Regions from separate parts of the Rhizobium sp. BE258 genome, predicted to be linked through region 2. Evidence: predicted binding sites of a transcription regulator. Region 2 holds the regulator's gene; each other region holds the start of a gene.
The links. The regulator LexA, encoded in region 2, represses DNA repair genes until DNA is damaged. The targets are predictions, from matches to a motif close to TGTTCNNNNTGTGTTCNG.
Positions count from the first base shown of each region.

Region 1: a site for LexA is predicted at 1,561-1,578, ahead of J2X43_RS08740 (DNA recombination protein RmuC). Genes of this name have one in related genera too.
Region 3: a site for LexA is predicted at 1,736-1,753, ahead of recA (recombinase RecA). Genes of this name have one in related genera too.

Region 1 covers NZ_JAVDWL010000002.1:703,720-706,998, reverse strand. Annotated here, with positions in the region: gene J2X43_RS08745 (ribokinase) at 1-256, opposite strand, end outside; gene J2X43_RS08740 (DNA recombination protein RmuC) at 302-1,528, opposite strand; gene J2X43_RS08735 (globin-coupled sensor protein) at 1,734-3,230, shown strand.
Region 2 covers NZ_JAVDWL010000008.1:188,875-192,153, forward strand. Annotated here, with positions in the region: gene J2X43_RS25755 (ComEC/Rec2 family competence protein) at 1-1,094, shown strand, start outside; gene lexA (transcriptional repressor LexA) at 1,075-1,788, opposite strand; gene J2X43_RS25765 (VOC family protein) at 1,992-2,870, shown strand; gene kdsA (3-deoxy-8-phosphooctulonate synthase) at 2,867-3,279, shown strand, end outside.
Region 3 covers NZ_JAVDWL010000009.1:175,933-179,211, reverse strand. Annotated here, with positions in the region: gene J2X43_RS27355 (pseudouridine-5'-phosphate glycosidase) at 1-663, opposite strand, end outside; gene J2X43_RS27350 (carbohydrate kinase family protein) at 694-1,638, opposite strand; gene recA (recombinase RecA) at 1,880-2,965, shown strand; gene alaS (alanine--tRNA ligase) at 3,126-3,279, shown strand, end outside.

The DNA.
Region 1 (3,279 bases), on a different contig from region 2:
CCACATGATTGACCTTGGAAAGTCCTGTACCGGCTTCACTGAGAAGCGCGATGGCGGGGGCGGCGAATTCATCCTTGCCGACTGCGCCAGCCATATTGACCGTGCTGCCTGCACGGCGCGCAGCAAGCGCCTGGTTGGCACCCTTGCCGCCGGCGGCAGTCGCAAAGCCAGTCCCAGCCACGGTTTCACCCGGCTTCGGCAGGCGCGCGGTGGTGGCGATGAGGTCCATGTTGATGGAGCCGAACACAGTGATCATGGTAGATGTCCCGTCCTTTAATTGGCGCGACACTGCCCGAAGGGCTCACTCCTCGTCAACCACCCTGAGCTTGAGAAGGCCTGTCCGGCTCTCGACCGATTTCGCAGCTGGCTGGTCTTCGCGCTCCGGTTTGCCGGTATCGCCCGTCGCTTCGAATTCGAGAGCCTCGATCTTCGAGCCACGCTTGGTCAGCTTGTCGGCGGAGGTGACGATCATGTCGACATCCTTCTGCGCCATGGCGAAATGCCCCTGCAGCTTGCGCACGCGCTCGTCCAGGCGGCCGAGATCGTCCATGAGGTTTGCGACTTCACCCTGAATGACGTGCGCCTGTGCGCGCATACGCTGATCCTTGAGAACCGCCTGGATCACCTGGATCGACAGCATCAGCAGGGAAGGAGACACGATGACAATCCGGGCGCGATGCGCCTTCTGGATGATCGGCTCGAAATTCTCGTGAACCTCGGCAAAGATTGATTCCGAGGGCACGAACATGAAGGCAGTGTCCTGGGTTTCGCCCTGGATCAGATACTTTTCCGAGATATCGCGAATATGCACTTCCATATCGCGCCGGAACTGCTGGGAGGCGATCTTGGTGGCATCTGGGCCGCCGGCGTCGCGGATGGCGTTCCAGGCTTCGAGCGGAAACTTGGCGTCGATGACGAGCGGCGGTGCGCCATTCGGCATCTTCACGGTGCAGTCCGGCCGGGAGCCGTTGGAAAGCGTCTGCTGGAAGGCGTAGGCGCCCATCGGCAGTCCGTCGGCGACGATCGTCTCCATCCGCGATTGGCCGAAGGCGCCGCGCGTCTGCTTGTTGGAAAGGATCGCCTGCAGGCCGACGACGTCCTTGGCAAGCATCTGGATGTTGTTCTGGGCGACGTCGATGACAGCAAGCCGCTCCTGCAGCTTCTGCAGGTTTTCGTGGGTCGATTTCGTCTGTTCGGTGATCGTGTGGCTGACCCTCTGCGACATGCCATCAAGACGCTGGTTGATCGCCTGATTGAGCTCTGCCTGCCGCGTGCCGAACACTTCCGCCATGGTCGAAATGCGGCCCTGCATCTCCGCCTGGATTTTCAGAAGCTCCGACATGCGCATATCGGCTTCCGCCGATCGGATCGCGGCTTCCTCATTCTGCTCGCGCCGCAAGTTGCTGCTTCTGAACAGCAAGAACACGAGGACGACGACCATGGCGGCGATGGCGCCGCCTGTGATGGCGAGAATGGCCGGATTGACGGCGGCAAGCGAGATAGTGAGCGAGTCGGCAGAATTGTTCATCCGGCCACCATAGCAAACTTCAAATCATTGACCAGATCAAAACGTGAACGAATCCACAGGTAGCTTTGGTATGATCAAAAGGCCGCAGTCCACTTTGGGAGAGGGACGACAAATCGTGGCCATGCTTAACGATTGCTCAACCATATTTTAGAAATGTCTCTGGCGAAACATATCCTTACCGCGCATCGCGCAGACAGAGAACATCATGAGCAGCCAGCAATCGCAATCCGACCTCAAGCAGCGCCTCGACTTCATCGAGCTCGACGATGCTGCCCGCAAGACGATGAGCGATATCCGGCCTGTCATCAGCTCGCTGGTCGGCGGTGCGCTTGACAAATTCTATCAGAAGATCGCCAAGACCCCGGCCGTTGCCAGCTTCTTCTCCGACAAATCCCATATGGGCCACGCCAAGAAGGCGCAGGAGAACCATTGGGCCAATCTGGCTGGTGGCAATTTCGACGAAACCTACGTGAAGGGCGTCACCGCAGTCGGCCGCACTCACGCCCGCATCGGCCTGGAGCCGCGGTGGTATATCGGTGGCTACGCGATCGTCATGTCCGAGCTCGTTAAGGGCATCATGGACAAGCAGTGGCCGTCGATGTTCGGCCGCCAGCAGGGCAAGGTACTGGCCGAGAAGCTTTCCGCCGTCATCAAGGCCGGGATGCTGGATATGGACTATTCGATCTCCGTCTATCTCGAGGCATTGGAAGAAAAGCGCCGCAAGCTGGAGGAGGACCGCGCCAAGGCGGAGGCCGACCAGACCATGGCGCTCGACCATCTGCGCCGCGGCTTGGAAGCGCTCTCCGCCGGAGACCTCGATGCCAAGCTGCCTGCCGACCTTCCGGGCAATTTCAAGCATATGGCCGACGACTACAATCGCGCCGTCGCTGCGCTGCGCACGTCATTCGGCTCGGTTCGCAGCAGCTCGGCTGAAATCCTGCGCGGCACGGACACGATCTCCAAGGCTGCCGACGATCTGGCGCTTCGCACCGCACAGCAGGCGGCCGGCGTCGAAGAGAGCTCGGCGGCGCTCCAGCAGCTGTCCGTCAGCGTCGGGCTGACCGCCGCCAATGCCGAGAAGGCCTCGGATGCGGTGCGCGAAACACAGCAGCGTGCGAAGAATTCCGGCGAGCTTGTGAACAGCGCCGTTTCCGCCATGGCCGGCATCGAGAAGTCGTCGGATGAAATCGCCAAGATTATCGGCGTCATCGACGAGATCGCCTTCCAGACCAATCTTCTGGCGCTGAATGCCGGTGTCGAAGCTGCACGCGCAGGCGAGGCAGGCAAGGGCTTCGCGGTCGTCGCCCAGGAAGTCCGCCAGCTTGCCCAGCGCACTGCAGAAGCGGCAAAGGAGATCAAGAACCTGATCTCGCAGAGCTCTGCACAGGTGGACCAGGGCGTCGGCATCGTCAGCAGCACCGGCGAAGCACTGGGCGACATGATCAGCCGCATCGACATGATCAATCACGTGGTCGCTGAAATCGCCGCCGCCGCTCGCGACCAGGCGACTGGCGTAAACGAGGTCAGCGTTGCCATCCGCAACATGGATACGATCACCCAGCAGAATTCCGGCATGGTCGAGCACACCTCGGCCGAGACCCGCCGCCTGCGCGGCGAAGTCAACAATCTGATGGAGTTGCTGCAGCGCTTCGGTACCCGGATGGAAATGCGCAGCAGCGCGCCCAGCCGCCGTGCAGCCTGAGACGAATACGGCAATTTTCCGGAGGCGCGCATAAAAAAGCGCCTCCAGC
Region 2 (3,279 bases):
GGAAGGAGAGGCCGGTGCGCGACCGGCCCTTCGCAAAGTTTCGCGTCGTCAGGATGCTGTCTTCCGCCGCTGCGTTCTTCGGCGGCATCCTGCTGACCTCCGTCATCGGCGGCTTCTCGACTGCATTGTTCTCGGTCGAGCACTTCCACCGGCTGACAGCCTATGGCCTGCCAGCCAATCTCGCCGCCATGCCGATCATCTCCTTCATCATCATGCCGTTCGGCCTCATTGCCATGCTGCTGATGCCCTTCGGTCTCGATGCATGGGCGTGGCAGGTGACGGGCTTTGGGCTCGATCTGGTGATCGCCATCGCCAGGACGGTTGCCTCATGGGGCGGCGATATCGGCGTCGGGCGCCTGGCGTCCTGGTACTTTCCCGCGGCGGTGACGGGTTTCCTGCTGCTGACTTTGCTGCGCAGCCGCATGCGGCATCTCGGCACCGCGATCTTGATGGCATCGACGACAGCCGCCGCGATGTTTGGAGGTCCTCCGCCGCCGAAAATCGTGATTGCCGAGGACGGGAGCATGGCGGGCATCGTCAGCGACAACGGCCTCGCCACCAATCGCGAGCGGCCACCGGGCTTCATCTTTGATCAATGGAGGCGCGCGCTGGTGCTCGATGAGCATCTACCACCGGCGTTCCCGGCGCTCCCGGATATTCCCACCGCACCGCGCGGTGAAAGGCTGAAATTGACGGAGGCACAGCAGAACGAAACGATGGACGCGATCAAGGCCAGTGCGACGGGCGAGCGCTTCTCATGCGTGAAAAAGGCCTGGTGTACAGCGAAGCTCGACAACGGTTCGATCTTGACCGTGATCGAGAATGCGGCGTTCCTTGGCCCAGCTTGCGACATATCCGATATCGTCGTCACACCGGTGCGCCTGCGCCTCGATACCTGCCGCTCAGGCGCCCTGCTTTTCACCGGGGAGACACTGCGAAAGACAGGCGCTGTCGAGCTTCGTTTCCCCAATGGGATCGCCGAAATCACCACATCATTCGAGGGTCTCGAGCGGCCCTGGACCCGCCACCGCGCCTACGATTGGCGCAGCGGCACTTTTGGTGAAAGCGAGACGCTCAGTGATAGCGGCGGATAAGGCCAACGAGCTTGCCCTGAACCTTGACGCGGTCCGGTCCGAAAATACGGGTTTCGTAAGCCGGGTTGGCAGCTTCGAGCGCAATGGATGCACCCTTGCGGCGAAAGCGCTTCAGCGTTGCCTCTTCGTCATCGACGAGAGCAACGACGATATCACCGGCATTGGCGGTATTGGTGTTGCGGATGATGACCGTGTCGCCGTCGAAGATGCCGGCCTCGATCATCGAGTCGCCCTTGACCTCAAGAGCATAGTGCTCACCGCTTCCGAGCATGTCGGCGGGAACTGTAATGTCGTGGGTGTTCTGCTGGATCGCCGAAATCGGCACACCGGCTGCGATCCGGCCCATGACCGGCACGGAGATCGACGTGTGATTGTCCTCGTTCGCCGGCTTCGGCGGCGCGACGGGCTGCGGCTTGCCAAGGCTGCCTTCGATGACGCTCGGCGAGAAGCCGCGGCGCGGCTGAATGCTCGGGCTGTAGGCTTCCGGAAGCTTGATGACCTCGAGTGCGCGCGCCCTGTTCGGTAGGCGGCGAATGAAGCCACGTTCTTCCAGAGCCGTGATCAGGCGATGGATGCCCGACTTGGAAGCCAGATCGAGCGCATCCTTCATTTCGTCGAAGGATGGCGGAACGCCGGACTCCTTCATGCGCTCGTGAATGAAGAGGAGAAGCTCCTGTTGTTTGCGCGTCAGCATCGAAGTTTTTCCCCAGATTCGTGAAACAAAGCCAGAACGGACACTATATGTTCCATATGTGTTCCGCAAGTGCCTAAATATCGGTAAAACTTCCGATGATTTTTCGTCGTTTTTGAAAGTTTATTTGCCGGATTGGTGATCCACGCTTGCGCTTTGCCGGGCAGGGCGTGCAAATCTCTGCCGGCTTCACCGGAGGAACCGCCATGACGCGTCCGCTCGATCATCTGGTACTGCCCGTGACCCATATCGACGTTGCCCGCGAGCGACTCGGGCGTCTCGGTTTCACCGTCGCGGCCGATGGCCGTCATCCGTTCGGAACGGAGAATGCCTGCGTCTTCTTGGCCGACAAGACCTATCTCGAACCGCTCGGTATTGCGAGCCAGGCGGACTGCGACGCGGCTGTCGCAAAGGGCAACAGCTTTGTCGCCCGCGATCAGGCCTTCCGCTTCCGCTGCGGCGATGACGGCTTTTCGGCTGTTGTCTTCGGCACCGATAGTGCCGATGCGGACAAGGCTGCCTATGACGGCGCGCAGCTGAGCGGCGGCGATATGGTCGAATTCTCGCGGCCGATCGTCATGCCCGACGGAACGCAGGCGACAGGCGCCTTCAAGCTCGCCTTTGCCGCCGATCTTCGGGCACCCGATGTCTTCTTCTTCGCCTGCCAGCGGATCAACGCCTTTCCGGCCGATCGCAATGCACTGGAAACCCATGCAAACGGCGTCACCGGCATCAGCGAGATCGCGCTGAGCGCTGAGGATCCGCAGGCCTTCGCCGAATTTCTGGAGACGGCCAGCGGTGGAGTGGAGCCTAAGGAGGCGGCACTCGGCCTATCCTTCGAATTGCCGAACGGGAGACTTTCCATCTTCTCGAACGAGGGCATGGAGGCCTATTTCGATGCCGAGCCACTTGTCACCGATAACGGCCTCAGGGCGCGCGCAATCGTCTTTTCGGTCGGTGATCTGGCCGTGACAGCGGCGCATTTGGCTGCTAACGGGATCACCCATGTCAGTATGAACAATCGTCTGTTGGTGAAGCCGGCGCCGGGACAGGGCGCAATCTTCGCCTTCGAGGAGACCCAATGACAAATACCAATGCAGAAGTTGTCGCCGGCGAGGGTGCTGGCCGCGTTACCTTTTCGAATACGGGCAAGCTGTCGCTGATCGCCGGTCCCTGCCAGATGGAAAGCCGCGACCACGCTTTCATGGTCGCCGGTGTTTTGAGCGAACTCTGCAAGTCGCTCGGTATCGGCCTCGTCTATAAGTCGTCTTTCGACAAGGCGAACCGGACATCGCTTTCCGCCGAGCGCGGCATCGGTCTTGAAAAGGCGCTCGAAGTCTTCTCCGATCTGAAAAAGGAATTCGGCTTTCCTGTTCTGACCGATATCCACACGGAAGAGCAGTGCGAGCAGGTGGCAACCGTCGCCGACATCCTGCAGATCCCGGCCTTCCTCAGCCGCCAGACCGACCTTCTCGTTGCCGCCGCCAAGACCGG
Region 3 (3,279 bases), on a different contig from region 2:
GCGCGTCGTCTGGAAATTGGCGATCGCCGCCGGGCTGTTCAGCGTCAGAGGGCTCTTGAGGCCCGACTTGCGCGACCAGAAGGCCGGGAATTCTTCGTTCTCATAGGTGACGACGGGAACGCCGGAGGTTTCCAGCACTTCCAGTGTTTTCGGAATGTCGAGGATCGCCTTGGCGCCGGCGCAGACGACGATGACGCCGGTGCGGGCGAGCTCCTGCAGGTCGGCCGAAATGTCGAAGCTCTCTTCGGCGCCGCGATGCACGCCGCCGATGCCACCGGTGGCGAAGACCTTGATGCCGGCACGCGCCGCCGCAATCATTGTCGCAGCCACGGTCGTGGCGCCGGTGCGGCGCTCGGCGATCGAGAAGGCGAGGTCGGCGCGCGACACCTTCATGACGTCCTTTTCCTTGGCGAGCCTTTCAAGCTCTTCAGGCTCGAGGCCGATATGCAGGACACCGTGCATGACCGCGATGGTCGCCGGAATGGCGCCCTGTTCGCGAATGATCGCCTCGACGCTGCGGGCCATCTCGATATTGCCAGGGTAGGGCATGCCATGAGTAATGATGGTCGATTCCAGCGCGACCAGCGGTGCACCGCGCTGCTTGGCGGCGGCAACTTCCTTCGAATAGGAGATCGGCAGCAGAGGGGAGATCGGTTTCGTCATTGTCGTTTCCAGTTCATCGATAAGCGCGCTTCAATGCAGAATTCTGGCGGCCGGAACAAGGGCCAGCGTGTCGCGGAGGAGCTCCGGCGTCAGTTTTTCGCTGACGGCAAGCGGCGATTGGACGGTGACGGCTGCTGCCGCAGCGCCGTGGCGCACGGCTTCCTCCAGCGGCAAACCGTGCATGAATGCAGATAGTACTCCGGCGGCAAGCGAATCCCCGGCGCCCGTGACGTCGGCCACGCTATCGACGGCCGGCGGCTGCAGCGCGATTGACTGCTTGCCGGCAAAGGCGATCAGTTCGCGCTGTCCGCGGGTGACGACGCCGCCCTTCAATCCCGTGTCACCGAGCAGCGACACCCAGCCTGCGGCATCGTCGGGGCGTCCTCCGGCGAGTGCCGTGGCTTCCGCCTCGTTGAGGAACAGGAAGTCGATGCCTTCGGCGCAGGCCTTCAGCTTGACCACCTTGGCCGGCGAAATGGCAATCGCCGCCACCGGTTTGCCGAGGCTGTTTGCCCGGGTGACGATGGCCGCAATCGTGTCTTCCGGCAGGTTGGCGTCGAAGAGGATCAGATCGTTGTCGGCAAAGGCCTCGCGCACTGCGCGGATGGCGAGGCGGCGGGGCGAGAAATAGCGGTAGAGGTCCATATCGGCGAGCGCGATGACGAGATTGCCGTCGCGCTCGATGATCGCGGTGTAGCTCGGCGTCTTGCGATCGAGGAAGACGAACGGGCGGTCGTTGACACCGGCGGCACAGGCAGCCTCCGTCACCATCTCGCCGGTCGGATCACCGCCGCGCGGTGAAATCATCGTCACGTCGAAGCCGAGGCGGGCAAGATTGCGCGCCGCATTGAAGCCGCCGCCGCCGGCTTCCTCGAACCAGGAGCCCGGATTGCTGGATCCCAGCGCGGTGTCGCCGGATATGCGTCCGCGCCGGTCGATATGGGCGCCGCCGAGCACGAGAATCTTGCGCTTCATGCGCGAGCTCCAGAGGGGGCGATTTCGCCGAATCGAGCCATCTGCTGCAGCTCGCCGTCAGGCCGTGTCACGCTTCTAAGCCCTTGCGCCGCATCAATAAAACAAATGTAGAACACGTACTGATTTACCTTTTCGTTTCAATCATTTGAACGCCACTTGCACAATGAGAACAAATCACGTACAAAATCGGCATCGGCGGCGACATTGCTAGAGCGGCTTCAATAACCTAAAGGTGGATCGAATGTCACAGAATACATTGCGGCTTGTAGAGGACAAATCGGTGGACAAAAGCAAGGCACTTGAAGCGGCACTCTCTCAGATCGAGCGGTCGTTCGGCAAGGGCTCTATCATGAAGCTCGGCTCGAATGAGAGCGTGGTCGAGATCGAGACTGTTTCGACGGGCTCTCTCGGACTGGATATCGCACTCGGCATTGGCGGTCTTCCCAAGGGCCGCATCATCGAGATTTACGGACCGGAAAGCTCCGGCAAGACGACATTGGCGCTGCAGACCATTGCGGAAGCCCAGAAGAAGGGTGGCATCTGCGCCTTCGTCGATGCGGAACATGCGCTCGATCCGGTCTATGCCCGCAAGCTCGGCGTCGATCTGCACAATCTCCTCATCTCGCAGCCGGATACCGGGGAGCAGGCGCTTGAAATCACCGATACGCTGGTTCGTTCCGGTGCCGTCGATGTTCTCGTCGTCGACTCGGTCGCTGCACTGACGCCGCGCGCTGAAATCGAAGGCGAGATGGGCGACAGCCTGCCGGGTCTCCAGGCGCGTCTGATGAGCCAGGCATTGCGCAAGCTGACCGCATCGATCTCGAAGTCGAAGACCATGGTCATCTTCATCAACCAGATCCGCATGAAGATCGGCGTGATGTTCGGCTCACCTGAAACCACGACGGGCGGCAACGCGTTGAAATTCTACGCCTCGGTTCGCCTCGACATCCGCCGTATAGGCGCGGTCAAGGAGCGTGAAGAGGTGATCGGCAACCAGACGCGCGTCAAGGTCGTCAAGAACAAGATGGCGCCTCCCTTCAAGCAGGTTGAATTCGACATCATGTATGGCGAAGGCGTATCTAAGACCGGCGAACTGGTCGATCTCGGCGTCAAGGCAGGCATCGTCGAGAAGTCAGGTGCCTGGTTCTCCTATAACAGCCAGCGGCTCGGGCAGGGGCGTGAGAACGCCAAGATTTTCCTGCGCGACAATCCGGATACGATGCGTGAGATCGAGACTTCGATCCGCCAGAATGCCGGCCTGCTTGCAGAGAAACTTCAGAACGGCGGTCCCGATGCCAATGACGGCGATGGTGACGGCGAACCCTAATCATCAGCGCAGTTATGAGTTCGAAACGGCCGCATTTCGCAAGGAATGCGGCCGTTTCGTTTTGCAGGCGGGTTTGCCTGCTGGACAGTGGTTAATGCGGACGATAAAAGCCACTGGATTTAAGATTTGACCTGCCGTGGGCAGCATTGAAGGGCATAGCATGAGCGGTGTGAATGATATCCGGTCGACCTTCCTCGACTATTTCAAGACCAACGGCCACGAAGTCGTTCCGTCGAGCCCGCTCGTGCCGCGCAACGACCCGACGCTGATGTTCACCAACGCCGGCATGGTGCAGTTCAAGAACGTCTTCACCG